One region of the Mesorhizobium sp. 2RAF45 genome, then DNA from elsewhere that is predicted to be linked to it. Evidence: predicted binding sites of a transcription regulator. Region 1 holds the regulator's gene; each other region holds the start of a gene.

The links. Region 1 encodes LexA, which represses DNA repair genes until DNA is damaged. Its sites were predicted from a motif close to TGTTCNNNNTGTGTTCNG; they were not measured.
Region 2: a site for LexA is predicted at 8,116-8,133, ahead of uvrA (excinuclease ABC subunit UvrA). Genes of this name have one in related genera too.
Region 3: a site for LexA is predicted at 2,560-2,577, ahead of recA (recombinase RecA). Genes of this name have one in related genera too.

The regions. Positions count from the first base shown of each region.
Region 1 covers NZ_JBFRGG010000015.1:26,089-36,001, reverse strand. Annotated here, with positions in the region: gene AB4Z43_RS27870 (ComEC/Rec2 family competence protein) at 1-1,405, shown strand, start outside; gene lexA (transcriptional repressor LexA) at 1,399-2,136, opposite strand; gene AB4Z43_RS27860 (GntR family transcriptional regulator) at 2,514-3,287, opposite strand; gene AB4Z43_RS27855 (ABC transporter substrate-binding protein) at 3,440-4,426, shown strand; gene AB4Z43_RS27850 (ABC transporter ATP-binding protein) at 4,486-5,265, shown strand; gene AB4Z43_RS27845 (ABC transporter permease) at 5,271-6,194, shown strand; gene kynU (kynureninase) at 6,214-7,461, shown strand; gene kynA (tryptophan 2,3-dioxygenase) at 7,466-8,302, opposite strand; gene AB4Z43_RS27830 (AMP-binding protein) at 8,299-9,913, opposite strand, start outside.
Region 2 covers NZ_JBFRGG010000015.1:133,294-143,206, reverse strand. Annotated here, with positions in the region: gene urtD (urea ABC transporter ATP-binding protein UrtD) at 1-621, shown strand, start outside; gene urtE (urea ABC transporter ATP-binding subunit UrtE) at 691-1,386, shown strand; gene AB4Z43_RS28420 (hypothetical protein) at 1,653-1,829, shown strand; gene AB4Z43_RS28415 (GGDEF domain-containing protein) at 1,975-3,123, opposite strand; gene AB4Z43_RS28410 (DUF72 domain-containing protein) at 3,307-4,113, opposite strand; gene AB4Z43_RS28405 (GNAT family N-acetyltransferase) at 4,173-4,637, opposite strand; gene AB4Z43_RS28400 (DUF302 domain-containing protein) at 4,634-5,002, opposite strand; gene uvrA (excinuclease ABC subunit UvrA) at 5,044-7,965, opposite strand; gene AB4Z43_RS28390 (hypothetical protein) at 8,669-8,923, opposite strand; gene AB4Z43_RS28385 (ATP-dependent Clp protease proteolytic subunit) at 9,392-9,913, opposite strand, start outside.
Region 3 covers NZ_JBFRGG010000004.1:345,907-355,819, reverse strand. Annotated here, with positions in the region: gene alaS (alanine--tRNA ligase) at 1-1,145, opposite strand, end outside; gene recA (recombinase RecA) at 1,405-2,502, opposite strand; gene AB4Z43_RS14695 (carbohydrate kinase family protein) at 2,783-3,727, shown strand; gene AB4Z43_RS14690 (pseudouridine-5'-phosphate glycosidase) at 3,792-4,709, shown strand; gene AB4Z43_RS14685 (TfoX/Sxy family protein) at 4,711-5,034, opposite strand; gene AB4Z43_RS14680 (GFA family protein) at 5,122-5,619, shown strand; gene sufA (Fe-S cluster assembly scaffold SufA) at 5,747-6,127, opposite strand; gene AB4Z43_RS14670 (SUF system Fe-S cluster assembly protein) at 6,230-6,622, opposite strand; gene AB4Z43_RS14665 (cysteine desulfurase) at 6,631-7,875, opposite strand; gene sufD (Fe-S cluster assembly protein SufD) at 7,880-9,148, opposite strand; gene sufC (Fe-S cluster assembly ATPase SufC) at 9,168-9,913, opposite strand, start outside.

The DNA of each region.
Region 1 (9,913 bases):
CGCCGGTACCATCATGGGGCTGCTGCGCGGCGCCTTCGCGCTGTTTCCGGACTTTTCCGCGCGTCGGCCGGTGAAGAAATATGCGGCCGCCGCGGCCCTTTTCTCGATCGCCGCCTATCTCGTCATTTCCGGCGTCGTCGTCGCGGCCGAACGCAGCTTCATCATGCTGGCGGTGATGCTGATTGCCGTGCTGTTCGATCGCGCGGCGCTGACCATGCGCAATCTTGCGATCTCGGCGATCGCCGTCATTGTGGTGTCGCCGCATGAGGTAGTCGGCCCAAGCTTCCAGATGTCGTTCGCCGCGACCGCGGCGCTGGTCGGGGCTTATGCCGGCTGGGCGGATCACCATGCGGGAAAGGCAAGACCGCCACCGCCAAAGCGATCCCTGCCGGGTTTTCTCACGCGAAAATTCCTGCTGGCGACGGGTGGGTTGGCGATGACATCCATCATCGCCGGCTGCGCCACGGCGCTGTTTGCCATCTGGCATTTCCAGCGTGTGTCGCCGCTCAGCCTGTTCGCCAATCTGGCCGTCATGCCGATCGTGTCACTGATTGTCATGCCTTTCGCTGTTCTCAGTTCGCTTGCGATGCCCTTTGGTGCCGACGGTCCCTTCCTTTACGTGATGGGCAAGGGCCTGACCGCAATGATCGCCATATCGGCGTGGATATCGGAGCGCTCCCCGGTCGATGCGGTCGGGCTGATTTCGCAGCAATCCGTGCTGCTGGTGACCATCGCCCTGATCATCGCGACGATGGCGACGACCTGGCTGCGGCTCGCGGCAGTGCCATTCGCGCTTGCCGGCCTGCTGACAGTATCGGATACGCGCGCCCCGGATGTGCTGATTTCCGAAGATGCGCGTTTGGTGGCGCTGCCGATCGGCGGTGGAGAACTCGCGGTCAGCCGGGCTCGCCCGAACGAGTTCACCGTCGACAATTGGAAACGCGCGCTGGTGTCCGAAACCATCGTCGTGCCGGAGATGTTCGACAAGGCGGACTGGCAATTCGACATTGCCGATGCCGCCAATCTGCCGCCGGGAGCGCCGTTTTATTGCACGGATGGCGTCTGTCTTGCCCGGCACCCGTCAGGGGCGATCATCGCGCATGTCGAAGACCGCAAGGACACCTGGAAGGCTTGCGGCTTCGCCGATTTGATCGTCGTCAATGACGCAACCGGCTATGATTCCTGCCACAATCCGCTGGTTGTTGTCGTCACCAAACGGCAACTTGCCCGCAAGGGCAGTGCCGCCGTCTTCTTCGACCGCCAATCGGCGACAGGTCCGCCAATCATCAGCTTCGCGGTGGACGGGCCATATCGGCCCTGGCACGAGCAGCGAAAATTTTCGCGCGAGGCGAGGGGGCTGCCGCCCTATCAAAAACCCGAAAAGCCTGCCGTTCCTGCTCAGTAGCGCCGGATCAACCCGACAAGCTTGCCTTGCACCTTGACCCTGTCTGGCCCGAAAATGCGCGTCTCGTAGGCCGGGTTGGCGGCTTCAAGGGCGATCGAGGCGCCCTTGCGGCGGAACCGTTTCAGGGTTGCTTCCTCCTCGTCGACCAACGCCACGACGATCTCGCCCGGGCTCGCCGTGTCGGCGTTGCGGATGATGACCGTGTCGCCGTCGAAGATGCCGGCGTCGATCATCGAGTCGCCCTTGACCTCAAGTGCATAATGCTCGCCACCCATGATCATGTCCGGCGGTACCGAGATCGAATGTGTCTGATGCTGGATGGCATCGATCGGCACACCAGCGGCGATGCGACCCATCACCGGGATCGACACGGCGGAAACCGCATCGTCATTATTGCCGGCCGCGGGCAAGCGCGATGCCGCCGGCTTGATCTGGCGGCCAAGACCACCCTGGCCGAGGCTGCCCTGGATGACGCTTGGCGAGAATTTCTTTGCCGCGTTGAGTCCGGGTGCGATCGAATCCGGCAGCCGCAGCACTTCCAGCGCCCGCGCCCGGTTGGGCAGCCGGCGAATGAAGCCGCGTTCCTCCAGTGCCGTGATCAGGCGATGAATGCCTGACTTGGAGGCAAGATCGAGCGCTTCCTTCATTTCGTCGAAGGAAGGCGGAATGCCGCTTTCCTTGAGCCGTTCATGAATGAACATCAGCAGTTCATGTTGCTTGCGTGTCAGCATGGCGGCCCCCAAGGCATTGAACGACGGGTGTGAATCAGAATCGAAAAACAAACCCAGAACAAACACTATCTGTTCCAGTTGTGTTCCGCAACTGTTTAAAGTTTAATGAATTTGTTAACGCGTCCGAAATTATTTGGCCCCGGCAGCGGGCCGCGCTAGACCGCTTCCGCTCCCCGCAGGTTCATTGAAATCATTTTGGTTAATGGCCTGTGGCCTACCCCTGGATGCGGTTTGGCATCAGGCGTTTGAGAGGCGTCCACAGAGCGGATTTGTACGGTGTATCGATCCATTTCCGGCGGAACGAAACGAAATCAAAATGCCAACGGTCGCGGGTTCAGGCCGGCCATGGCCGCGTGGATATGGACGCCGCGGCAACGTCATCCGGAAACCGCTTTCAGGCTGCCGGCGCGCGCGGTGTAGGTGTTGGCGCCGTTGTCTTCGCTGTGGACATAGACATGCAGCGTGTAGCCGATATGCGCGGTCATCAGCGCCTTTGCCCGCTCGACATTGCGATCGAGCGCCGCTTCCATGATTGCGGTGTGATGCTCGATGGCGATCGCCTCGCGCAGGGCGTCCATAGCCTCGCCATAGCCGTCCTTGAGGCCGGCCGCCGCCCGCAATGTCGGCGCCAGGCCGAGAAACCGATGATGCCGACGCAGTTGATCGGCGATCGTCGAGCGGAAGCGCAATAGCCAGTTCGACGTCGCCGCGCTCAGCAGAGCCGCATGGAAGGCCTCGTGGCTCTCGTCCCATTTGTCGACGGCCGCCTCGGAAGGGTCTTCGACTGCGGTCTTGCACCGGGAGAGCCGGTAATGAGCGGTGACGACCGCGTCCTCCCATTCCCTGCCGCCGTTCGCGATCGATTCCAGGAACAGCGGCATTTCGACAACCATCCTTGCGCGCGCCAGGTCCTCGAGCTCGGCGCGCGACACGGGAGCGACGGCAAAGCCGCGATTGCTGATGGCGGTGACCAGGCGCTCGGCTTCAAGTCGGGACAAGGCTTCACGCAGCGGCGTCCAGCCGACGCCGTATGTGCCGCGCAGCGCGCTCAGCTTGAGCGGCGCGCCCGGCATGAGGCGGGTGGTCAGGATATCGCGCCGCAGCAGCTGATAGGCCGCCTCGGTCTTCGTGGAATTGTTCTGATCCTGCATCGCCATCCGTCCGTCATCGGCTTGCGAAAATTATATATGAAGCGGAGGTATGGCAAGAATTATATATAATGTTTGACACACGGCGGGCGACTGACCATGATCGCCGCAGTTGCCGTCCTGTGGGCGGCGCTGATCAAATCTGGGAGGAAATGATGTTGAAGTCGAAGTCCGCTTGGCTGTCGGGATTGGCCCTGGCAGGCGCATTAATGGTCAGCGCAGGCAGCGCCGCGGCCGATCAGATACGCATCGGCATCGCTAATTTCGGCGAGCATCCGCAGCTCAATGCCGCCATAGCCGGCTTCAAGAAGGCATTGACGGACAACGGTTTTGTCGAGGGCAAGGACGTCGTCTACACCGAAAGCCATACCAACTTCGATGCATCGCTGGTGCCGCAGATGATTGCCAAGCTGCAGGCGGAGCAGCCCAAGCTGATCTACACCATCACCACGCCGGTATCGCAGATCGCCAAGAAGGCGCTCGCCGGTTCCGGCATTCCGATCGTCTTTGCCGCTGTCACCGATCCGGTGGCGGCCAAGCTGGTGCCGTCGTGGGACGCCGGAGACGAAGGCATGACCGGCGCCAGCGATCTGCAGGATGTCGCCGCGGTGATGGCCTTCACCAAGAAGCTGCTGCCGAACGCCAAGCGCTTCGGGGTGCCTTACAATCCAGGCGAGGCCAATGACGTTGCCCTGATAGAAAAGATCAAGGCGGCGGCGCCGGCGGCCGGTTTCGAGGTCGTGGAAATCGGCATCGACAACGTCAATGACATCCAGCAACGCATCGCTTCGCTCGCCGGCAAGGCTGACGTGATCTACGGTCCGGCCTCGAACCTGATCCAGCCGGCAATCGCCGCTGTCTCCGCGGCCGCACGCCAGGCCGGTATCCCGGTCGTCAACTCTGATGACAGCGCGGTCCGCAACGGCACCGTGCCGGCGAGCTTCGCGGTCAATTACACGCAGGTCGGCATGAACGCCGGCAACATCGCCGCCGAAATCCTCAAGGGCAAGGATCCCAAGACGATCGCGCCGTCGCGCCCGGCCTACAAGGATCACATGGCAACGATTTCCCGCAAGGCGATGGCCGCGTTCGGCATCGAGATACCGGCTTCGATGGCCGATTGCGGCTGCATCGTCGACTGATATCGGGCTGCAAGGGGCGATGGCGTTGGCGCCGTCGCCCTTCCGGCCAGGGAGGAACGATGCTCGATATCCGATCCGCGCGCAAAGTATTCTACAAGGGGCAGGCCGACGAGAAGGTCGCGCTCGACGGCCTCAGCCTGTCATTGGCCACCGGCGAGTTCGGCATCGTCATCGGCTCCAACGGGGCCGGCAAGAGCAGCATGCTCAACGCTATTTCCGGAGCCCTCGTCCTGGATTCCGGCAAGATCCTGATCAACGGCGCCGACGTGACAGCCATGCCGGTGCACAAGCGCGCCACACGATTGGCGCGCGTCTTCCAGGATCCGATGCGTGGCACCGCCGCCAGCATGACCGTGGCGGAGAACATGCTGCTGGCCGATCTGCGCAGCCAAAAACGCACGCTGCGGCAAGGGCTGAACGCCACGCGGCTCGCGTCCTACAAGGAGCGCCTGTCGATATTGGGCCTCGGCCTCGAAAATCGTCTCGACACCCGTGTCGACCTGCTCTCGGGCGGGCAGCGGCAGTCGCTGTCGCTGATCATGGCAGTCGGCGGATCGCCGGACCTGCTGCTGCTCGACGAGCATACCGCGGCACTCGACCCGCGCACGGCCGAGATCGTCATGCAGGCGACGGTGCGTGCCGTCAACGCGCTGAAGCTGACCACGCTGATGGTGACCCACAACATGCAGCACGCCGTCGACTATGGCAGCCGGGTGATCATGCTCGACGCGGGCCGGGTCCTGCTGGAGGTCTCCGGCGAGGAGAAGGCGAGGGTCACGGTTATCGATCTGATCGGCCATTTTTCCATCAAGACCGACCGCATGTTGCTGGCGAGCTGATCACCATGGGCTTTATTCCGGACGTTCTGACGAGCTTTGTCGCGATCATGCCGGTGACCCTGGCGCAGAGCCTGATCCTGGCCTTTGTCGTGCTCGGCATCATGATCCCGTTCCGCATGCTGAACTTTCCCGATCTCACTAGCGAAGGCGCCTTTCCGCTGGGCGGCTGCGTCTGCGGCGTGCTGCTGGCTGCCGGGGTATCGCCGCTGACCTGCATCGTCGTCGCATTTGTGGCGGGCTTCGCGGCGGGTTGCTGCACCGCCTTCATCCATCTGCGCTTCCGCATCCACACGCTGCTGGCGGGCATCCTGATGATGACGATGCTCTACAGCATCAACCTGCGCATCATGGGCAAGTCTAACCTTTCGGTTTTCGGCTCGCCCACCGTGTTCGATTGGGTGCCGTTCGCGCGGCCGGGTTTTCCGGCCAGCAAGATCGTCGTCGCCGGCCTTCTCGCGCTCATCGCCTTTGCGGCGCTCTACATGTTCTTCAGAACCGAGAAGGGGACCGCCGTGCGCGCCGTCGGCGCCAATCCCGACATGGCCGAGGCGCAGGGCATCAATGTCTGGGCGGCGACCATAGGCGGTGTCGGGCTGGCAAGCGCGTTTTCGGCCTCGAGCGGCGCGTTGATGGTGCAGTCGCAGGGATTTGCCGACGTCAATATGGGGCTGGGCATCCTCATCAACGGCCTTGCCGCGCTGATGATCGGCGAGGCGGTCGTTGGCAAGCAGACGGTCTCGCGCCAGCTGCTGGCGCCCTTTGCCGGCGCGATCATCTACTACCAGCTGGTGTCGTTCTGCCTTGCCGCCGGCATGCCGCCTCCCGACCTGAAGCTTGCCACGGGCCTGTTCGTGCTCGCCATGCTTGCTCTGCCGAGCCTCAAGCGCAGCCGGGGACCAGCGCCCGCGCGCGAAGCGATCCGTGAATAACCAGGGAATGTCACACATCATGCGTGCAACGATCGATCTCGCCGCAGTCGAAGCCATGGATGCGGCGGATCCGCTGCGTGCCATGCGCGACCGCTTCATTTTGCCGGAAGGTGTGATCTACCTCGACGGCAACTCGCTGGGTGCCGCGGCGCCCGCCGTCTTCAACGAGCTGCAAAAGGCGGCGACGCAGGAATGGGCGCAGGATCTCATCCGCGCCTGGAACACCGCGGGCTGGTTCGACATGCCGGTCGCGCTCGGCGACCAACTCGGACGTCTGATCGGCGCCGAGGCCGGCCAGACGGTGGTCTGCGACACGACCTCGATCAACATCTACAAGGTGCTGCATGCAGCCCTTGGCATTCGGCCGAACCGCTCGGTCATCGTCGCTGAGGGCGACAGTTTCCCGACCGATCTCTACATGGCCGAAGGCGTGGCCTCGACGCGGCCGGGCACGGTGCTGCGGCTCGAAGGCGTCGACGCGCCCACCATCGAGGAGCTGATCGATGAGCGCGTCGGGGTCATCCTGGTCAACCACGTCAATTACAAAACCGGACAATTGCGCGACATGGCCGCGCTGACGTGCAAGGCCCATCAGGTCGGTGCGCTGATCGTCTGGGATCTCTGCCATACGGCCGGCGCGTTGCCGGTCGAACTCGATGCTGCGAACGCCGATTTCGCCATTGGCTGCACCTACAAATATCTCAATGGCGGTCCGGGTGCGCCGGCGTTCATCTATGCAGCGAAGCGCCACCACGACGACGTCCATCAGCCGCTGAGCGGTTGGTGGGGCCATGCACGGCCCTTCGCTTTTGAACAAAGTTATGCGGCCGGCAGCGGCATCCGCCGGTTCCTGTGCGGCACGCAGCCGGTGCTGTCGATGCGGGCGCTGAAAGGGGCGCTCGATATCTGGGACGATGTCGACATGGCGGCGGTGCGCAAGAAGAGCATCGCGCTCACCGACCTGTTCATCCAGCTCGTCGAAGCCAGATGCGGCGCCTACGGCCTCGAACTCGAAGGTCCGCGCGACGGCAATGCGCGCGGCAGCCAGGTGTCGTTCCTCCACCCGCATGGCTACCAGGTGATGCGGGCCTTGATCGAGCGCGGTGTGATCGGCGATTTCCGCGCGCCGTCGACCATCCGCTTCGGCTTCACGCCGCTCTATGTCGGCTACAAGGACGTCTGGCAGGCGGTCGAGGTGCTCGAGGACATCCTGCGCACCGGCGCCTGGCAGGAAGCGCGTTTCGCGGTCAAGACGGCGGTGACTTGAGACCTCAGAGCCGCGTGCGGACCGTCCACAGTTCCGGAAACAGCACGACCTCGAGCATCTTCTTGAGATAGGACGCACCTGAGGTGCCGCCGGTGCCGCGCTTCAGGCCGATGATGCGCTCGACCGTGGTGACATGGTTGAAGCGCCAGCGGCGGAAATAGTCCTCGAAATCGACCAGCTTCTCGGCCAGCTCATAGAACATCCAGTAGCGCTGCGGATCGCGGTAGACGGTCTGCCAGGCGACCATCACCTCTTCGTTCTCGGTGCGGGTCTCACGCCAGTCGGTGCGCTTGGCATCGGCGCCGATGTCGAACCCGTTGCGCGCCAGAAGCAGCAGCGCTTCGTCGTAAAGCGATGGCTCGGCCAGGATGGCCTCCAGCTTGCCGGTGAGGTCCGGCCGGTGCTTGTGAGGTCCGAGCATTGCTAGGTTGCGGTTGCCAGCCATGAACTCGATGGCGCGGTATTGCCAGGACTGGAAGCCAGAGGATTGGCCGAGCGCGTCGCGGAACTCGGTGTATTCGCTTGGAGTCATCGTGCGCAGCACGTCCCAGGCGTTGTTCAACTGCTCGAAAATCCGGGCGACGCGCGACAGCATCTTGAAGCTCGGCTCGAGGCGGTCGGCGCGAATGGAGCGTATGGCGGCGCCAATCTCGTGCAAAGCAAGTTTCATCCAGAGCTCCGAGGTCTGGTGCTGGATGATGAACAGCATCTCGTCATGCGCCGACGACAGCGGCGTCTGTGCGTCGAGCACTTTTTCCAGATGCAGATAGTCGCTGTAGGACATGCGCTCCTTGAACGACATCTGCGCGCCTTCGGAGGCCGGATCGTAGGGCTCGCTCAATTGGTTTTCTCCGTACGCAGCCGGAAGCGCTGGATCTTGCCGGTCTGGGTCTTGGGCAGGGCGGCGATGAATTTGACCGAGCGCGGATATTTGTAGGGCGCTATCGTTGCCTTGACGTGGTCCTGCAGGCGCTTGACGGTCAACGCATCGGGCGCCACGCCTTGCACCAGCACGACATGCGCCTCGACGATCTGACCGCGTTCGCCGTCATCGGCGCCTATGACCGCGCATTCGGCGACATCGGGATGCGACAGCAGTGCCGCTTCGACCTCTGGTCCGGCGATATTGTAGCCGGCGCTGACGATCATATCGTCGGAACGCGCGGCGAAGTGGAAGAAACCGTCCTCGTCCTGGGAAAAGGTGTCGCCGGTGAGGTTCCAGCCCTCGCGCACATACTCCTTCTGCCTGTCGTCGGCCATGTAGCGGCAGCCGGTTGGTCCGCGCACCGCCAGCCGTCCGGTCTCGCCGCGTGGCACCTCTTGCATCGCGTCGTCGACGATACGCGCTTCATAGCCGCCCACCGGCTTGCCGGTGGATGCAGGCTTCATGTCGCCAAAACGGTTGGAGATGAAGATGTGCAGCATTTCGGTGGCGCCGATGCCGTCGAGGATCGGCTTGCCGGTCTTCTCGGTCCATTCCTCGAAGACCGGAGCCGGCAAGGTCTCGCCGGCCGATACGGCGACACGCAGCGATGACAAATCGGCACCTTCATCCATGGCCTTCAGCATGGCGCGGTAGGCGGTAGGCGCCGTGAACGAAATGGTCGCTTTGTAGGTCTCGATGATGTGGATCATGTTGGGCGGCGTCGCCTGTTCCAGCAGCGTCGCCGCCGCTCCAAAGCGCAGAGGGAAGATGGCAAGGCCGCCAAGGCCGAAGGTGAAGGCGAGCGGCGGCGAGCCGACAAAGATGTCGTCCGGCGTGACCTGGAGGATTTCGCGCGCATAGGCATCAGCGATGATCAGGAGATCGCGGTGGAAGTGCATCGTGGCCTTCGGCACGCCCGTCGTGCCGGAAGTGAAGCCGAGCAGGGCGACATCGTCGCGGCCGGTGTTGACGGCGGTGAAGGTGACCGGCTTGTCGAGCGCGGCGCGGTCGAGCTGGGCATCGTGGTTGGCGGTGCCGTCGAAACCGATCACCTGCTTCAGGAAGGCGCTGTCCTTGGCGCAGGCGGTCATCTCGTCCATCAGCCTGGTGTCGCAAAGCGCGGTGGTGATCTCCGCCTTGTCGACGATCTTGGTAAGTTCTCCGGCGCGCAGCATCGGCATGGTGTTGACGACCACCGCGCCGACCTTGGTGGCGGCCAGCCAGCAAGCAACCATTGCGGGGTTGTTGGCGGAGCGGATCAGCACCCGGTTGCCCGGCTTGACGCCATAATTCTCGACCAGCGCGTGGGCCAGCCTGTTCGTCCAGTCAGACAGTTCCTTGTAGGTGCGGCGGCGGCCATTGCCGATCAGGGCGGTGTGATCGCCAAGACCCTTCTCGACCAGCCTGTCGGTCAATTCGACGCCGGCGTTAAGGCGTTCGGGATAGTCGAAGCCGTCGAGCAGGAAGTCCGGCCACTGATCCGGCGGCGGCAGATGTTCGCGCGTGAACGTATCGATATGCGCTGAA
Region 2 (9,913 bases), 110 kb from region 1:
GGCGCCGGCAAGACGACGATGATGGACATCGTCACCGGCAAGACGCGGCCCGACGAGGGCGAAGTGTTCTTCGACGGCCGGGTGGATCTCACCAGGCATGACGAGGCCGAGATCGCCATGATGGGCATCGGCCGCAAATTCCAGAAGCCGACGGTCTTCGAAAGCCATACGATCGAGGACAATCTCATGCTGGCGCTGAAGGGGCCGCGTTCGATCTTCCCGGCGCTGTTCCACCGTCGCTCTGCGGCCGAGGCGCGGCAGATCGACGACATTCTCGGCGTCATCCGGCTGGGCGACAAGCGCCACGAGCTGGCCGCCAATCTCAGTCACGGCCAGAAACAGTGGCTGGAGATCGGCATGCTTCTGGCGCAGGACCCGAAATTGCTTTTGGTCGACGAGCCGGTCGCGGGCATGACCGATGCGGAGACCGAAGAGACCGCGCGGCTGCTCAAGGACATTGCGCGCGACCATTCGGTCATCGTCGTCGAGCACGACATGCATTTCGTGCGCGAACTCGGCGTCAAGGTCACCTGCCTGCACGAAGGCTCGGTGCTGTCGGAAGGCACGCTCGATTTCGTCTCAGCCGACGAACGTGTCGTCGAAGTCTATCTGGGGAGATGAGCATGATCTGGCGGGTGCAATTTCATCGCTTCGATCTGTCGTTTCTCCGGTTCTGGAGAAGGCGCTGACATGCTCGAAGTTTCCAACGCCACGCTCCACTACGGCGCCGCCCAGGCGCTGCGCGGCGTTTCGCTGAAGGCGGGCGCCGGCAAGATCACTTGTGTGCTCGGCCGCAACGGCGTCGGCAAGACCAGTTTGATGAGATCGATCGTCGGCCACCACCGGCTGACGAGCGGAAGCGTTGCCTTCGAGGGGAAGGCGCTCGACCGGAGCGCGGCGTATGACCGCGCCCGGTCGGGCATCGCATTCGTGCCGCAGGGCAGGGAGATCTTTCCCCTGCTCACGGTGCGCGAAAACCTGGAATCCGGCTTTGCGCCATTGAAGCGTGCCGACCGCAACGTGCCGGCGCATGTCTTCGAACTGTTTCCGGTGCTGAAGCAGATGCTTGGCCGCCGCGGCGGCGACCTTTCGGGCGGTCAGCAGCAGCAGCTCGCCATCGGCAGGGCGCTGGTGATGCGGCCGAAGCTGCTGGTGCTGGATGAGCCCACCGAAGGCATCCAGCCGTCGATCATCAAGGACATCGGCCGCGCCATCCGCTATTTGCGCGACCAGGCTGGTATCGCGGTGCTGCTGGTCGAACAATATCTCGACTTCTGCCGCGAGCTTGCCGACGAGGTCAACATCATGGACCGGGGCCAGATCGTCCATACTGGCCCGGCGGAAGATCTAGACCGGGCTGACGTCCGCAAGTTCCTTACCGTCTAGAATCGGTGCTGGACTTCAGCTGACGATCCAAAGTCCTTGGCAAGTCCAATATTCTTTCATCCAGCGATCCGCATCTCTGGCGCGCCAGAGGCGGCATGCTAGTCTTTTGTTGGCTTTGTGAGTCGGCCGCTTCCGTATCAGTCTGGTTATCGCAGATCGAGGGCGCGGCGAAGGCCGGCAAGTTCCACGCAAGCAAGGCTTCCTAGCTTCCCTCCTGCGATCTTTGTCGTTCAAACGCGTTTGGGCACACAGGCTAAGGGACAGCCATGGAACGTTTCGTCGAGGACTACCAGAAGCGGCGGCTTACCGAGCGGGTCGACATCATCGCGGCCATCAACATTTTGAGGTCACAGGGCTGCGAATACGACGACCTGATCGAGGAGATCACCAAGGTGTTCTACGTCGACCTCGATACTTTCAATGAAATCGTGATGGCGGCCTAAAGCGCGTCGCGTCTGAATGGATTCCTGCGACGCCCTTTAGGTCCTTGATTTCATGCATGTCGTTCTACCGGGGCCACTTTTGGGCGACATGCATTGGAGCCGCTTTCGCCCATCCAATGGTCACAGCTCGGCATGATACGCGCGGTCAGCTCGCGCGCCGGAACGGAGAGGCGGTGACGCGGTTGCGACCGCCGCGCTTGGCGTCGTAGAGCGCCTTGTCGGCGGCACTGAGCACCTTGTCGAAGCTGAGCCCCTCTTTGCTGCCGAATGCAAAACCGGCGCTGACCGTGCACCTCAGTGAGCCGGTTTCGGTTTCTATCAGGCGTGTCGCGAAGGCGGTCCGGATGCGCTCTGCCGCGTCCTCGACCGCTTCCGGCAAGGTGCGCTTCAATACCAGCGCGAATTCCTCGCCGCCCATGCGCGCGGCAACGTCGGTCTGGCGCAGATTACCGGCGAGTTCGCTCGCAAACACCTTCAGCACCTCGTCGCCCGCCGCGTGGCCGAACTCGTCGTTGATGGTTTTGAAATTGTCGAGATCGAAGACGACCACGGCGGTGAAGGCGCCGACCGGGAGATGGCCATGCATGTCGAACAGCGCGCGCCGGTTGAGCAGGCCGGTCAAGGGATCGGTGAGCGCATTGCGGCGGTGATGCCTCGCCAGACGCCCCTGGTTGAGCGCAAGTGACAGGGCGCCAATACCCGTCATACTGGCGATGACGACAATGAGGCTCAGTTCCTCTGCCCAGTTGCTTGGTGCATGGCCGAGCACCAGCTTGCCGTCCCATGCCAGGACCGCCGCGCACAGCATGAAGGAAACGGCAGTGGCCGAGTAGAGCGTGGTGATGCCGACCGTCAGGGCAGGGGCTTCGTCGCGGCCGCGCCAGTATTCGAATGCCGTCGCGAACAGGAGCAAGGCGGCGAACAGGTTCTCGAACATGAAGCCAAGGCCATCATAGCCCAGAGCCATGGGAAGCAGCGTCACTGCCAGTGAAACACAGCCCAACAGTGCTCGCGGCAGCGGCGAGCCGCCGGTTCTGAACTGGTAGGCCGCACCCAGCATGGTCGAGAAACCGAGCAGCAACAGGGCAAGGGTGGCGATGCCGAGCAAGCGCCCGGGCATGTCGATATAGGCGTCATAGACAAAGATATCGCCGACCACGAACACCAGGCTGATCGCCCATGTCAGCAGGAACCGCTCCGTGCGGGCGGTCAGCCACATGCCGAACAACGTCAGGCTCAGGCAAGCGGCGGAGAAACCGACGGCCAGCAGAAGTGAAGTGTAGTCGAGCGACATGCCCCTCTTTCCCTGCCGGCGGCGGCTCAAGCTGTGCGGCTTGGCGTCGCCGCATTCATGCAGCAAGGAAGTGTCGATATGGTTACGATCGTGGCGAAGATGCCCAGGAATAGGCGCTTTGCTACGCGCAAAACGCATAGATGATGCGCTTACAGCATGTAGCCGAACAACAACGGATGCTTGTCAGCCGACTACCCGCTTCATCAGCGCCATCGCCCCGAACGGTGCGCGCGCCTTGCCTTCGGTGATGAAGTAGACGAACACATCGCGCGGCTGCACAGGCGCGTCGGTGGCGGGATCGGCGCGCCGCAAATCGGCCGGCTGCTCGCCTTCCGCCCATGTCTTTGCCCGCACCGCCCATTCGTCGAGGCCCTTCGGCGTGTAGCAATCGGGATTGTCGTCCGAGCCGGTCTGCAGCCGTGCGTAGACGAAGTCGCCGGTGATGTCGGCGATATCAGGATATTTGGCATGGTCGGCATAGACGATCGCCGCCTTGTATTTGCGGGCAAGCGCCGCGAATTCCGGCACGATGAAACTGTCGTTGCGCACTTCCAGCGCGTGACGCAGTGCGACACCGTCCTGTTTCTCCGGCAGCAGTTTCAAAAAGGCTTCGAAATCGTCCGGATCGAACTTTTTCGTCGGGGCGAACTGCCACAGGATCGGGCCGAGCTTGTCGCCGAGCGCGGCAACGCCGGAACCGAGGAAGCGCATCATCGATTCCCCGGCTTCGCCCAGCACGCGACGGTTGGTGACGAAGCGGTTGCCCTTCAGCGAATAGACGAAACCGTCCGGCGCCTCGCTTGCCCATTTGACGAAGGTCGGCTCCTTGAAGCTGGAGTAGTAGGTGCCGTTGACCTCGATGCTCGGCACCTGCCGGCTGGCGTAGTGCAGTTGCTTGGCCTTCGACAATTTGTCCGGATAGAAGGACGTGTCCCAGGGCTCGAAGGTCCAGCCGCCCATGCCGGAGCGGATTGTTCCCGATTTGCTCATTATCGTCCTCCCGAGTGCGGTGTCTGGCCAAATTCAGAAGTCTGGGCGCGTTCAGAAAATCAGGCTGTCGTGGTCTCGTCGACCGGTTTTGCCATGTCGACCAGCACCCATCCTGGCCGGTAGGGGTTGGGCCGGCGACCCGTTTCGCGATAACCGTAGGCGAGATAGAGCGCGATGTTCCGCTCCATTTTCGCATTGGTGTAGAGCCGTATCTCCGGCAGGCCCCACAAGCGCGTCTGTTGATCCGCGTGATTGAGCAGCTTTGTGCCAAAACCCTTGCGCTGGAAGGCGGGCGACACAGCGACGGAGAAGATCATCGCGTGATCCTCATGCCGCTCCAGTGTGAGCACTCCGGCAGGTTCGCCACCGCTCTCCAGCAGCCAGACCTCGCCGTTCGCGATGCGCGGCGCGTAGTCTTCGGTCACCGGGATCGGCGGCGCTTCGAGTATGGCGTTGTAAGGAGCGTAGGCGGCTTCCGTCAGCGCGACGATCGCAGCAAGATCTTCAGGGCGGGCAAGTCTCATGACTGATCCATTCCAGCAGCAGCGGCGATCACCTTCTCCATGCCTGTGGCAATCGCCGCGACTGCAGCGCGGCTGACATCGCCCAGGCCGTGGCGACCGGCGATCCAGTGCGGATCGTTGTAGGACAGCCAGGCATTGCCTTGTTCATCTTCCCAGCCCAGCGTCTTGACGGGCAGATCGATGCCGGCAAGCTGACTGTCCTGCATGAGAGGGGTGCCACCTCTGGGGTTGCCGAAGATCAGGAGTTCCGTTGGCCGCAACGCAGCGCCGACATCACGTGCGCCGGCGGCATGATCGATGCGCGCGAAGACAACCAGGCCGGCACGCTTGACCACCTCAGCAAGGCGGTCGATGGTTTCGGTCACGCCAAAGCGGCTCTGAACCGTGATGAGACCATCCCCAGCCATCACTCCGCCGCTTCGCGCTTGCCTCCGGGGCGCCGCTCCAGCAGCTCTTTGAGGAACTGGCCGGTGTAGCTGCGCTTCTCGCGCACGATCGCTTCCGGTGTGCCCTGGGCAACCAGCTCGCCGCCGCCGTCGCCGCCTTCGGGGCCAAGGTCGAGCACCCAGTCTGCGGTTTTGATCACTTCGAGATTGTGCTCGATGACCACCACCGTGTTGCCCTGGTCGACCAGTTCGTGGAGCACTTCCAGGAGTTTGGCGACGTCGTGGAAATGCAGGCCGGTGGTCGGCTCGTCGAGGATGTAGAGCGTCTTGCCGGTCGCCTTGCGCGACAGTTCCTTGGCGAGCTTGATGCGCTGCGCCTCGCCGCCGGACAGCGTCGTCGCCTGCTGGCCGATATGGATGTAGCCGAGGCCGACCTGCTTCAGCGTGTCGAGCTTGTCGCGCACGCCCGGCACGGCGGCGAAGAAATCGACGCCTTCCTCGACGGTCATGTCGAGCACGTCGGCGATCGACTTGCCCTTGAACAGGACGTCGAGCGTCTCCCTGTTATAGCGCTTGCCGTGGCAGACGTCGCAGGTGACGTAGACATCGGGCAAAAAGTGCATCTCGATCTTGATGACGCCGTCGCCCTGGCAGGCCTCGCAGCGGCCACCCTTGACGTTGAACGAGAAGCGTCCCGGCTGGTAGCCGCGCGCCTTGGCCTCGGGCAGGCCGGCGAACCAGTCGCGGATCGGCGTGAAGGCGCCGGTATAGGTGGCGGGGTTCGAGCGCGGCGTGCGACCGATCGGCGACTGGTCGATGTCGATGACCTTGTCGAGGAATTCCAGACCCTCGATGCGGTCATGCTCGGCCGGATGTTCGCGCGACCCCATGATGCGGCGCGAGGCCGCCTTGAACAGCGTCTCGATCAGGAAGGTCGACTTGCCGCCGCCCGACACGCCGGTGACAGCGGTGAAGGTGCCGAGCGGGATCTCGGCGGTGACATTCTTCAGATTGTTGCCGCGGGCGCCGACGATTTTCAGGCGCCGGTTCTTTTTCGCCTCACGCCGGACCCCGGGGGTGGCCACTTCAAGCGCGCCCGACAGATATTTGCCGGTGATCGAATTGGGGTTGGCCATCACCTGCTGCGGCGTGCCCTGGGCGATGATCTCGCCGCCATGGATGCCAGCGGCCGGCCCCATGTCGACGACATAGTCGGCATGCAGGATGGCATCCTCGTCATGTTCGACGACGATGACGGTGTTGCCGATGTCGCGAAGGTGCTTGAGCGTATCGAGGAGGCGCGTGTTGTCGCGCTGATGCAGGCCGATCGACGGCTCGTCCAGCACGTAAAGCACGCCGGTCAGGCCCGAGCCGATCTGCGACGCCAGGCGGATGCGCTGGCTCTCGCCGCCCGACAGCGTGCCCGAATTGCGCGACAATGTCAGATAGTCGAGCCCGACATCGTTGAGAAAGCGCAGGCGCTCGCGGATTTCCTTCAGCACGCGCACCGCGATCTCGTTCTGCTTATCGTTGAGCTGCGCAGGCAGATCGGTGAACCATTTGTCGGCATTGCGGATCGACTGTTCCGTGACTTCGCCGATGTGCTTGCCGCCGATCTTCACCGCCAGCGCTTCCGGTTTCAGCCGATAGCCTTTGCAGACGGGGCAGGGCGTCGCCGACATGAAGCGCTCGACCTCCTCGCGCATCCAGGCGGATTCAGTTTCCTTCCAGCGCCGTTCGAGATTGGGGATGACGCCTTCGAAAGTCTTGGTCGTCTTGTAGGAGCGCAGGCCGTCATCATACTGGAAGGTGACTTCGCGCTCGCCGGTGCCGCGCAGGATCGCGTCCTGTGCCTCGGCGCTCAAATCCTTGAACTTGTCGCCGAGCTTGAAGTTGTAGGCCTTGCCCAAGGCTTCGAGCGTCTGCACGTAGTAGGGCGAGGTCGATTTCGCCCATGGGCTGACGGCGCCGTCGCGCAGCGACACGTTCTCGTCGGGCACGACGAGGTTGGGGTCGATGGCGCGCTGGCTGCCGAGACCGTCGCAGGTCGGGCAGGCGCCGAACGGGTTGTTGAACGAGAACAGCCGCGGCTCGATCTCGGGAATGGTGAAGCCGGACACCGGACAGGCGAATTTTTCCGAGAACAGGATGCGCTCATGCGTCTCGTTCTTCGACTTGTTGACCGAATCCTCGCCGGTCTGGCTGGAATCGAGCGGTTTATCGGCGAACTCGGCTACCGCCAACCCCTCGGCGAGCTTCAGTGCCGTCTCGATGGAATCGGCAAGGCGCGTGGCCAGATCGCCGCGCACGACGATGCGGTCGACGACGACGTCGATGTCGTGCTTGTATTTTTTATCGAGCGCCGGAACATCCGCGATCTCATAGAAGACTCCGTCGACCTTGACGCGCTGAAAACCCTTCTTCTGCAACTCCAGCAGTTCCTTGCGATACTCGCCCTTGCGGCCGCGCACGATCGGCGCCAGCAGGAACAGGCGCGTGCCTTCCTCCAGCGCCAGCACGCGGTCAACCATCTGGCTGACCGTCTGGCTCTCGATCGGCAGGCCGGTGGCCGGCGAATAGGGCACCCCGACACGCGCGAACAGCAGGCGCATATAATCGTAGATCTCGGTGACTGTGCCGACCGTCGAGCGCGGGTTCTTCGATGTGGTCTTCTGCTCGATCGAGATGGCAGGCGACAGGCCGTCGATCTGGTCTACGTCGGGCTTCTGCATCATTTCGAGGAATTGCCGGGCATAGGCCGACAGGCTCTCGACATAGCGGCGCTGGCCTTCGGCGTAGATGGTGTCGAAGGCCAGCGACGACTTGCCGGAGCCCGACAGGCCGGTCATGACGATCAGGCTGTCACGCGGCAGGTCGAGATCGACATTCTTCAGATTGTGTTCGCGCGCCCCGCGAATGGAAAGGAATTTATGGTCGGCCATCGCCGGTCGCCGCCTCAGATCTGGAATTCGTGGGATTGGCGGGATTGTCCCGGCCATCCCCTATGTAGGTGTTTTTGCCGCCACGTCGAGAGACGCCACAATTCCCGACAGAAGTCGTTTAACCGCCTTTCACGCGAAGGGGCAAGCAGAAAGAACAAAGGCCGAACACGCTCCTGACAAAGCTGTGCAGAAACCTGACCTGTACGTAACCTCCCGGCGATCACAATTTTCCGTAACCGGCTATTGAAGGTTGACGTGGCCGGCTCAGGGGAGCAGTCTCCTGAGGTCAGCGAAGCCGGCCGTCTTTCGATGGCCTCGCCGCCCCAAGGCGGCCTGCGAGACGCCGCAGGTACTTGCGATTTGCGCTTCGCTACGACAATGTCGCAACGGACACAGGAGCGGAGCATGACGCCACCGGATAGTCCCCAAGGGCTCCACGCCTCGTTGGAGCCGCGGCAGGCATAAGTGCCAGGGTTTAGCGTTTGCGCCACCCGACAAACCGTGACTTGCCGTATTCCCCAAAAATCAGAGACTGCTAGTCGGATCGTCGGCTGACGCCGCGTAGCATCCGAAATCAAACGCCGGCAGTACACTCCCGGCAAAATATGGATTTGAGATCCAGAAAAGCCCCGTCCGTTTGCCTAAGGCACGGCGGGGCTGTTCGTTTGAGGAAATGGCTGAACTGGCCCAGCGGAAGGGCTGCTCACCTTGGGGGCTTAAACCCGCCCGTGGCCATATCGACCGTGATGGTGCCGGAAATCCTGACATCGGTATCGCCGATCTTGAACGTGCCGTTGCCGTTGCTGGGGAACGCATCGTCGGGTTCCGGCTGGGTAGCCGGCTTGGCGATGCGATAATCACCGTTCACGCCGGGCAGGGCGCCTTTCTGTGCCTGGGAGGTATTGTCCGCGGCAAAAGCCCCGCCGGACGTCGCGGCGGTGATCGCAATGGCTGTCATCAGTCTGTTCAGGCGGTAGCGCATGGCATGACTATAGTGCCGCGCTCATTGCGAAACCAGACCAGCGGCGGCGAAATGGATGCGACGCCGTCAGCCTTCAATGTGGTGATCAGGCTTCAAGGTCTTCAAATTTCTATATTAGTCTGACACAGGGCGTGCTGGCTGGCCTGGTTGCCAGTTGCTAAAATCCATGTAGCAGCGAATGGATATACCTTCGATTCGCACGTCGCCGCCACGCGCCAGACATCCATACCCTCCGGGAACATTCACTAGCAAGAAAAATGCCATGCATATTCCTGCTATAGCTAATATAGCGCGTAATGCTCGTTTGTTTGGATCGTTAGGCTTTGGCATTTATGCCTCTGTTGATAATTCAACGGATTCAATAGCGCCGAATTCATTGATAGTTGATAAAAACTATTTTCTGCATTTAGTGCATCTGCATTTAATTGATGATCAAAATCAGCCTCATGCCGCCTTTTTGCGGGTGTCGAAGACATGGTCGACAATGCCCCATGCCTGGGCCTCGCGAGCGGTCATGAAATGGTCGCGGTCGAGCGTGCGTTCGACCTCCTCATAGCTGCGGCCGCAATGCTGCGCGTAGAGTTCGGCCATGCGCTGTTTGGTCTTGCCGATCCGCTCGGCATGGCGCTGGATGTCGGAAGCCTGGCCCTGGAAGCCACCCAACGGCTGATGCAGCAGAACGGTGGCGTTCGGCAGCGCGATGCGGCGCCCCGGCGTGCCCGCCATCAGCAGGAACGAGCCCATCGAGGCGGCGAACCCCATGCACACGGTCGATACCGGGCAACTGACGTACTGCATCGTGTCGTAGATGGCGAAACCGCTGGTCACCACGCCGCCCGGCGAGTTGATGTAGAGCGATATCTCCTTGTCGGGATTATCTGACTCCAATGACAAAAGCTGCGCGCAAACCAGCGCCGAGACATCGTCGTTGATCTCGCCATTGATGAAGATGATGCGCTCGCGCAG
Region 3 (9,913 bases), on a different contig from region 1:
ATGTCGCCGGCATGCAGCGTTTCCGTCGCCTCGGAGAGCAGGCCGAGGCCGCGCACCAGCGTCTTGCGGAAGCGCGTCTCCTCGAGCTTCAGCGTCTCGGTGATCAGCTGTTCGCCGCGCAGCAGCTCGGGATAGGCCTGGCCCATCTCGCGCACCAGAGCCGGCACCAGCTTCCACATCAGCGGTTCGTTCGCGCCGAGCAGCTGCGCGTGGCGCATGGCGCGGCGCATGATGCGGCGCAGCACATAGCCGCGGCCTTCGTTCGAAGGCAGCACGCCGTCGGCGACCAGGAAGGACGACGAGCGCAAATGATCGGCAATGACGCGGTAGGAGGCCACCGTTTCCGCGTCAGGCGCGCGCCCGAGCGCGGAGGACGCCGCATCGATCAAATGCCGGAACAGGTCGGTTTCGAAAACGCTTTCCACGCCCTGCAGGATGGAGGCCATGCGCTCCAGCCCCATGCCGGTGTCGATCGACGGGCGCGGCAGGTCGATGCGCTCCTCCTTCGTCACCTGTTCATATTGCATGAACACCAGGTTCCAGAATTCGAGGAAGCGATCACCATCCTCTTCGGGGCTGCCGGGAGGACCGCCCCAGATGTGCTCGCCGCGATCGATGAAGATTTCCGAGCACGGCCCGCAGGGACCGGTGTCGCCCATCGCCCAGAAATTATCCGAGGTCGCGATGCGGATGATGCGATCATCCGAGAAGCCGGCGATCTTCTTCCAGAAGCCGGCCGCCTCATCGTCGGTGTGATAGACAGTGACCAGCAGCTTGTCCTTCTTCAGCCCGAACTCCTTGGTGATCAGGTTCCAGGCAAGCTCGATGGCACGCTCCTTGAAGTAATCGCCGAAGGAGAAATTGCCGAGCATTTCGAAGAAGGTCAGGTGGCGCGCGGTGTAGCCGACATTGTCGAGGTCGTTGTGCTTGCCGCCGGCGCGAACGCTCTTCTGGGCGGTGGTGGCGCGCGAATAGGACCGCTTCTCCAGACCGGTGAAGACGTTCTTGAACTGCACCATGCCGGCATTGGTGAACATCAATGTCGGATCGTTGCGCGGCACGAGCGGGCTCGAGGCCACGACCTCGTGGCCCTCCTTGCGGAAATAGTCGAGAAAGGTCGACCGGATCTCGTTCACGCCACTCATGACTGCTGCCTTTTCGCGAAAACCGCCGGCGCGGCCGGCGGAAACTGGTGTCTGCTTTCCAGAAATAGACTTGGCCTTTTAGCGGGCACGCTCCAGCCTGTCCAGAAACACGGAACTGGGCCAATCCTGGGAGTCTATTGGCCCCAAAAACGAAAACCGCCGGCGCGAAGGCCGGCGGTTTTGGACGCGGTACTAAAGAACTCGATTACTTAAGCATCAGGTCATAGGCCGACTTTATGGCCGAACTCTGTCCGTTGCCCTACATCGCGCCGGCTTCGTCCTCAAAACCGTCGTCGCCGCCTTCAGACCCGCCATTTTCGAGGAACTTTTCGGCGATCAGCCCGGCATTCTGCCTGAGCGCCAGTTCGATCTCGCGTGCCGTATCGGGATTGTCGCGCAGGAACAGTTTTGCATTTTCGCGGCCCTGGCCGAGGCGTTGCGAATTGTAGGAGAACCAGGCGCCGGACTTCTCGACCACGCCGGCCTTGACGCCGAGATCAACCAGCTCGCCGGTCTTGGACACGCCCTCGCCATACATGATGTCGAACTCTACCACCTTGAAGGGCGGCGCCAGCTTGTTCTTGACCACCTTGACGCGGGTCTGGTTGCCGACGACCTCGTCGCGGTCCTTGACCGAGCCGATGCGTCGAATGTCGAGGCGCACCGACGCGTAGAATTTCAGCGCGTTGCCGCCGGTCGTGGTCTCGGGCGAACCGAACATGACGCCGATCTTCATGCGGATCTGATTGATGAAGATGACCATGGTGTTGGATCGCGAGATCGAGGCGGTCAGCTTGCGCAGCGCCTGGCTCATCAGGCGGGCCTGCAGGCCGGGCAGCGAATCGCCCATCTCGCCCTCGATTTCGGCGCGCGGCGTCAGTGCCGCAACCGAATCGACCACCAGCACGTCGATGGCGCCGGAACGCACCAGCGTGTCGCAGATCTCCAGCGCCTGCTCGCCGGTGTCGGGCTGCGAGATCAGCAGGTTTTCAAGATCGACGCCGAGCTTGCGGGCATAGACCGGGTCGAGCGCGTGTTCGGCGTCGACGAAGGCGCAGATGCCGCCCTTCTTCTGGGCTTCGGCCACCGTGTGCAGCGCCAGCGTCGTCTTGCCCGAGCTTTCCGGCCCGTAGATCTCGATGATGCGGCCGCGCGGCAGGCCACCGACGCCGAGCGCGATGTCGAGGCCGAGCGAGCCGGTCGGCACCGTTTCGATCTCGACGACCTGCTCGTTCGCGCCGAGCCGCATGATCGAGCCCTTGCCGAAAGCCCGCTCGATTTGCGACAGCGCCGCATCCAGAGCCTTTGATTTGTCCACTGCCTTATCCTCTACAAGCCGCAAAGAATTCTGAGCCATGATACATCACCCCTTGGTCGTCAATGAAGGCCGGACAATCCGTAATCCCTGCCATTTTGTACCTTTTTTGTTCTCGTTTGGCAAGAGGGATCAAATATCTGAAAAACAAGTCATATCCGGATTTGTTCTTTTTTCGTACCAAGAGATCGAGCAGGAATGCACCCCGCATTGGCCAGACTGCTCGATTGTATCGACCCGCCGAATCGCCATCTTGCTGGCGAAGGTCTGCGGCGCAGTCTAGCGCTTGTGCAGTCGCAATAACAAAGGGCATATCGCCAGCATGGTGAAATCCATAAAGATACTGGCCGTGGGCGGCGCCCATATCGACCGGCGTGGCCAGGTGTCCGGCGCCTACGTGCCGGCCGCGTCCAATCCCGGCACGATGCGCGAGGATGTCGGCGGCGGCGTGTTCAACGCGCTGCGCAGCACGGTGCGGCGCGGCGTATCGGGCTCGCTGATGTCGATGCGCGGCGGCGATGCCGGGGCCGACACCATTTCGCGAGCCATCGCCGAGGCAGGCATCGCAGACCTGTCGGCGGTCTTCCTCGACCGCACGACGCCGAGCTATACGGCGCTGATCGATCGCGAGGGCGAGTTGATCGTCGGCTTCGCCGACATGGCGCTGTACGATCTGGCGTTTCCCAAGCAGATGAGGCGCTCCAAGGTCCGCGAGGCGATCGCAGCCGCCGATGCCATACTGTGCGATGCCAATCTGCCGTCTTCGGCACTGGAGCGGCTGGTTTCGCTTGCCGCCGGCAAGCCGGTCTATGCCATTACCATTTCGCCGGCCAAGGTGGTGCGGCTGATACCGGTGCTCGGCGCGCTGGCACTGGTCTTCATGAACCGGCGCGAGGCCGTCGCGCTGGCCGGCGTCAATGCAAATGCCGCCGAGCGAGACGTCGTCGACGGGTTGCGATGCAGCGGCCTTGCCAGCGGCGTCGTGACGGCAGGCAGCGCGCCGGTGCTGGGTTTCGACGAGACAGGCGCTTTTTCGATCCAACCGCCTGCCCCCAGAAAAGTCGCCGACGTCACCGGCGCCGGCGACGCGCTGGCGGGTGCGACGGTGGCAGCCTTGCTGCGCGGCCTGCCGCTGCGCCAGGCCTTGCGCGAAGGCGTCGCGGCGGCGACGCTGGCCATCGAAAGCGCCGACGCCATCCCTGATTTTACCGCGGCAAGCTTCGCGGAAGCGCTGGCACTTGTGCCGGACGCGCAGGAAGTGGCATGAGACCGGCAAATTCATAGTGCCGCTGTGTTGCCGGCATGCGCCGCACCGCGAGTTGGAGATCCAGATGAGCCCCGAAACCGCCCGCCCCTTCATCGACATCAACGCACCGGTGGCGCAAGCCCTGGCCGCCGGGCGCCCGGTTGTGGCGCTGGAAAGCACCATCATCACCCATGGCATGCCCTACCCCGACAATGGCGCCATGGCGGCCAATGTCGAGAAGATCATCAGCGACGGCGGCGCCATACCGGCGACGATCGCCGTGGTTGGCGGCCGCATCAAGATCGGCCTGTCCGACGGCGAGCGCGAATCGCTGGCCATGACCGGTGACGCCATGAAGCTGTCGCGCGCCGACCTCGGCTTTGCCGTCGCGCAAGGGCGCACGGGCGGCACGACAGTCGCCGCCACCATGATCGCGGCTGAAATGGTCGGGATAAAAGTGTTCGCCACCGGCGGCATTGGCGGCGTGCACAAGGGCGCCGAGAAGAGCTTCGACATCTCCGCCGATCTCGACGAATTGGCGCGCACGCCGGTCATCGTCGTCTCGGCCGGCGCCAAGGCGATCCTCGACATCGAAAAGACGCTGGAAGTGCTGGAGACGCGCGGCGTGCCTGTCGTCGGCCATGGCTGCCAGACCATGCCCGCCTTCTGGTCGCGGCAGTCGCCGTTCCGCGCCCCGCTGACCCTTTATAAGCCCGAAGAGATCGCGCATTTCTTCCGGACTCGGCAGGCACTGGGCTTGGGTGGCGGCATGTTGATCGCCAATCCGGTGCCGGAAAACCACGAAATCCCTGCTGAAGAGATGGCGGGCTATATCGACGCCGCGCAAAAGGCGGCCGAGGCGCTCAACGTGACCGGCAAGGCGGTGACGCCGTTCCTGCTGGGAAAAATCCTGGAGTTGACCGGCGGCCGCAGCCTCAAGACCAACATCGCGCTGGTCGAAAACAATGCGCGGCTGGCTGCCGAGATCGCCAAGGCCCTGTAGTTCACTTGCCTGCGCGCCGCCCTGCCTCATAGGCGCGGCGCGCCCACACCGTCATCTCATCGGGATCGTCAAAGGCGCTGTCGGGAATGCTCCAATAGGGCATCGCCACCAGCTTGCCGTGGCGCTTGCCGGTATAGGTCCATTGCTTGCAGCCCGCGGCTTCGAAATCGGGCGCGCTTTGCTCGTCTGCCTTGAGCAGCAACTCGCCCCTCAGCACGATGGCGACGATGACGCCGTCGAAATAGATGCCCTTCCCGCCGAACAGCCGGCGAATGCTGACCGGGCCTAGCCCTGAGAACAGTTCGGCGATGCGTTCATTGTCCATGCCGCAATCATGTCACCGGCATTTGACATTGTCATCGCGCAACGAAAATCATGCTGACAGGTTGACCATTCCGTCGGAGTTCTTGTCATGCCGCTTCTGCTCAAGGGGTCCTGCCGCTGCAACGCCGTGCGTTTCGAGGTGGAGAGCCACACGCCCGTACCGTTCATGCTGTGCTACTGCTCGATCTGCCGCAAGCAGCAGGGCGGCGGCGGTTTCGCCATCAATCTCGGCGCCGACTACGAAACGCTGAACATCAGGGGCAAGAGAAGCCTTGGCGTCTACCGCGCCGAGATCGATGATGACGAGCATCCCCATTGCGAGGTCTCGACCGGCGAGCGCAATTTCTGCCGTAAATGCGGGTCGGCGCTCTGGCTTTACGACCCGACATGGCCGGAGTTGGTGCACCCCTTCACCTCGGCCATCGACAGCGACCTGCCGAGGCCGCCTGAAAAGGTGCATCTGATGCTGAAATACAAGGCGAACTGGGTCGAACCCGATATCGGCAAGGGCGACAAGACGTTCGACGTCTACCCCGAGGAATCGATCGCCGACTGGCACAAGCGGATGGGGATGTGGGTGGATTAGCGGCTTTCGCCCCGTTTATGGGGACAAGATGAGGCTAGCCGCGGCGGCGCCAACCTTGGAGGGGCCAGTGCTGCCCCTCACCCGTCACTTCGTGACACCTTCTCCCCGCAGACGGGGCGAAGGAAGATCAGGCCGAAGCGCGTGCTTCGGCCAGCGCCTTGAGGTCGGCCGGCTTGAGTTCGACCGACTCGCCGCAGCCGCAGGCCGAACTCTGGTTCGGGTTGTGGAAGGTGAAGCCGGTGCGCAGCGTGGTCTGCTCGAAATCCATCTCGGTGCCGAACAGGAAAAGCGCGGCCTCCGGCGCCACATAGACATGGGCGCCGTCGCGTTCGATGTGATCGTCCTTGGTGTTGGGCTCGGTCACCAGGTCGACCGTATATTCCATGCCGGCGCAGCCGCCCTTCTTGATGCCGAGGCGGATGCCGTGCGCGTTGTCACGGGTAGCCACGATCTCGCGCACCCGGTCTGCGGCCTTTTCGGTCATCTTGATGACGGCGAAGCGTCCCATTCTCTTTCCTTCTCCATTCCATGCAGGTTCAAGGCCTGCCGAATGATTCCTCACCTAAAATGGTGAAGTTTTACCCCTGGCGCAAGTGTACCAGGCTCGACGCTAGTACCACCCCACCGCCACCTGCGCTTCTTCCGACATACGGTCGGGCGACCAGGGCGGGTCGAAGGTCATGTTGACCTCGACGCCGGACACGCCTTCGACGGCGCCGACGGCATTTTCGACCCAGCCCGGCATTTCACCGGCCACCGGGCAGCCCGGCGCGGTCAGCGTCATGTCGATCTTGACCGAGCGGTCGTCCTCGATGTCGATCTTGTAGACGAGGCCGAGCTCGTAGATGTCGGCCGGAATTTCCGGGTCGTAGACCGTCTTCAGCGCCGACACAATGTCGTCGGTCAGCCGCGCCAGTTCGTCGGCGGGAATGGCCGAGGCCGATACGATGCCATTTGCAGCCGTTTCCGGCGCGGTCTCTTCGGTTGTGCTCACATCGTCCATGGTCGTCATCACCCAAAGAACTTTCGCGCTTTTTCAAGCGCCTCGGCCAAAGCGTCGACTTCGGCCCTGGTATTGTACATGCCGAACGATGCCCTGCATGTGGAGGTTACACCAAAGCGTTTCAACAGCGGCTGGGCACAATGGGTGCCGGCCCGCACTGCCACGCCCTGCCTGTCTATCACCATCGACACGTCATGGGCATGAATGCCTTGCAGTTCGAAGGAGATGATGGCGCCCTTGCCAGGCGCATCGCCGAAGATGCGCAGCGAGTTGATGGCGCGCAGCCGCTCATGCGCGTAGGTCTTGAGGTCTTCCTCGTGCGCCGCGATGCGCTCACGGCCGATCTTTTCCATGTAGTCGAGGGCAGCACCCAGCCCGATCGCCTGGACGATCGGCGGCGTGCCGGCCTCGAAACGATGCGGCGGCTCGTTGTAGGTGACGATGTCTTCCGTCACCTCCTCGATCATCTCCCCGCCGCCCATGAAGGGGCGCATGCCCTGGAGAATGTCCTTCTTGCCGTAGAGCACGCCGATGCCAGACGGACCGTAGACCTTGTGGCCGGTGAAGACGAAGAAGTCGCAGTCGAGATCCTGCACGTCGATCGGCATATGCACGGCGCTCTGGCTGCCATCGACAAGGACGGGAATACCACGCGCGTGCGCGATGCGCACGATCTCCTTGATCGGCGTCACCGTGCCCAGCGCATTCGACATCTGCGTGATGGCGACCAGCTTGGTGCGGTCGGTCAGCCGCTTCTCGAACTCCTCAATGTGGAAGACGCCGAGATCGTCGACCGGCACCCAGACCAGCTTGGCGCCCTGCCGCTCGCGGATGAAATGCCAGGGAACGATGTTGGAGTGGTGCTCCATGATCGACAGCACGATCTCGTCGCCCTCGCCGATATTGGGCATGCCATAGCCATAGGCGACGGTGTTGATCGCCGAGGTCGTGTTGGAGGTGAAGACGATGTTGTCGGTGCTCGACGCGTTGAGGAAGCGGCGCACCGTCTCGCGCGCCTTTTCATAGGCATCGGTCGCTGCGTTGGACAGGAAATGCAGGCCGCGATGGACGTTGGCGTATTCCTGGGAATAGGCATGCTGGATCGTGTCCAGCACCACCTGCGGCTTCTGCGCCGACGCGCCATTGTCGAGGTAGACCAACGGTTTGCCATAGACTTCGCGCGACAGGATCGGGAAGTCGCGGCGGATCGCCTCGACGTCGTAGAAATCTCCGATCTTGCCTGGAGCGTTCATCATTTCACCCGTGCGTCACAAACCATTCGTCGAGTCTCGCTTCCAGCGCCTCGACGATCGTCTCGTCGTCCAGTTCCTCGATCACCTCGGCCACGAAGGCCTTGACCAGCAGACCGCGAGCCGACTTCTCGTCGACACCGCGAGCCATCAGGTAGAACAGATGGTCGTGGTCGATCTCGGTCACCGTCGCGCCGTGGCCGCAGACGACGTCGTCGGCGAAGATTTCGAGCTCAGGCTTGGTCGAGAACTCGCCATCGTCCGACAACAGCAACGTGTTGCAGGCCATCTTGGCGTTGGTCTTCTGCGCATATTGGTGGACGTTGATGCGGCCCTGGAAGACGCCGCGCGCCTTGCCCGTCACCACGTTGCGGATGACCTCGGTCGAGGTGGTGTGCGGCACGGCGTGGTCGAGCACCATCGTCACGTCGCTATGGGTATCGCCAGCCAGAAGGTTGATGCCGCGCAGCTTGAAATCGGCGCCTTCGCCGGTCGTCTTGACCATGACCTCCTGGCGCACAAGCTTGCCGCCGGCGTTCATGACGAACAGCGTCAGTTTCGCATTCTTGCCGATATGGGCCTTGAACTGCGCCAGATGCGTCGCCGTGTCCGGCTGCTCCTGGACGATCAGCCACATCACCTCGGCACCCTCGCCAAGCACCAGCTGGCTGACCGAACTGACCAGCGCCGCGCCATCACCCGCCTGACGCTCGACAATAACGGCCTTGGCGCCGGCGCCGACGCGAACGGCCAGGCGCACATGGGTCTGGCCGCCGGCCTGCACATTCTGCAGCTCGATCGGCTTTTCAAGTTCGGCGCCATCGGCGATGTCGACAAAATAGCCATCGGCAACGAAGGCGGTGTTCAGCGCTCCGATCGCATCGTCGCTGCCATAGGGATCGAGCCCCGGCGCGATGCTGCCATCAATCAACTTTTCCGACAGGCACTGGACGGCAACGCCCTCGATGGCCGGCACCTTCGCGTCGGACTTGCCGTTCAGGACCGGCAGGACGGCGGAGCCTTCGACGATCGGCGCGATGGCCTTGGCCATGGCGGCGGGGTCGAAGTCCGGCACCACGCTCAACAACCGGCGCAGGTCCGTGTAATGCCAGGATTCGACGCGCCGCGTCGGCAGGCCGTGCTTGATCGCCTCAATCGCGTCGTCGCGCTTCAGCATCACCGCGCCGTCGCCCGGCAGCAGCGACAGCCGGTCGCCGAACGCGTCGATCAACGCTGTCTCGGCCGGTGTCCGCTGCGGTTGTGTGTGCATATTCATCAGTCTTGCCTCTGGCATCTCACGCGGCTTCGCCGATCACGCCGGCATAGCCATTGGCTTCGAGGTCGAGCGCCAGCGACTTGTCGCCGGATTTGATAACCTGGCCCCTGTAGAGCACGTGCACGCTATCAGGCACGATGTGCTCGAGCAGGCGCTGGTAGTGGGTGATGACCAGGAAGGCCCGGTCGGGTGCCCGCAGCGCGTTGACGCCGTCGGAAACGATCTTCAGCGCGTCGATGTCGAGGCCGGAATCGGTCTCGTCGAGCACGCACAGTTTCGGCTCCAGCAGCTTCATCTGCAGGATCTCGGCGCGCTTCTTCTCGCCGCCGGAGAAGCCGACATTGAGCGGCCGCTTCAGCATCGCCATGTCCATGCTGAGCGAGGCTGCGGCTTCCTTCACCCGCTTGAGGAATTCGGGGATTTTCAGCGGCTCTTCGCCACGCGCCTTGCGCTGCTCGTTCATGGCCACTTTCAGGAATTCCATGGTCGCCACGCCCGGTATCTCCATCGGGTACTGGAAGGCGAGGAAAATGCCCGACGTGGCGCGCTCGGCCGGATCCATTTCGAGGATCGACTGGCCGTTGTAGAGGATGTCGCCTTCGGTCACCTCATAGTCCTCGCGGCCGGCAAGGATGTAGGACAGCGTCGATTTGCCCGAGCCGTTCGGGCCCATGATCGCGGCGACCTCGCCGGCTTTCACCGTCAGGTTCAGGCCGCGGATGATTTCGGTGCCGTCATCGACAATGCGGGCGTGCAGGTTCTTGA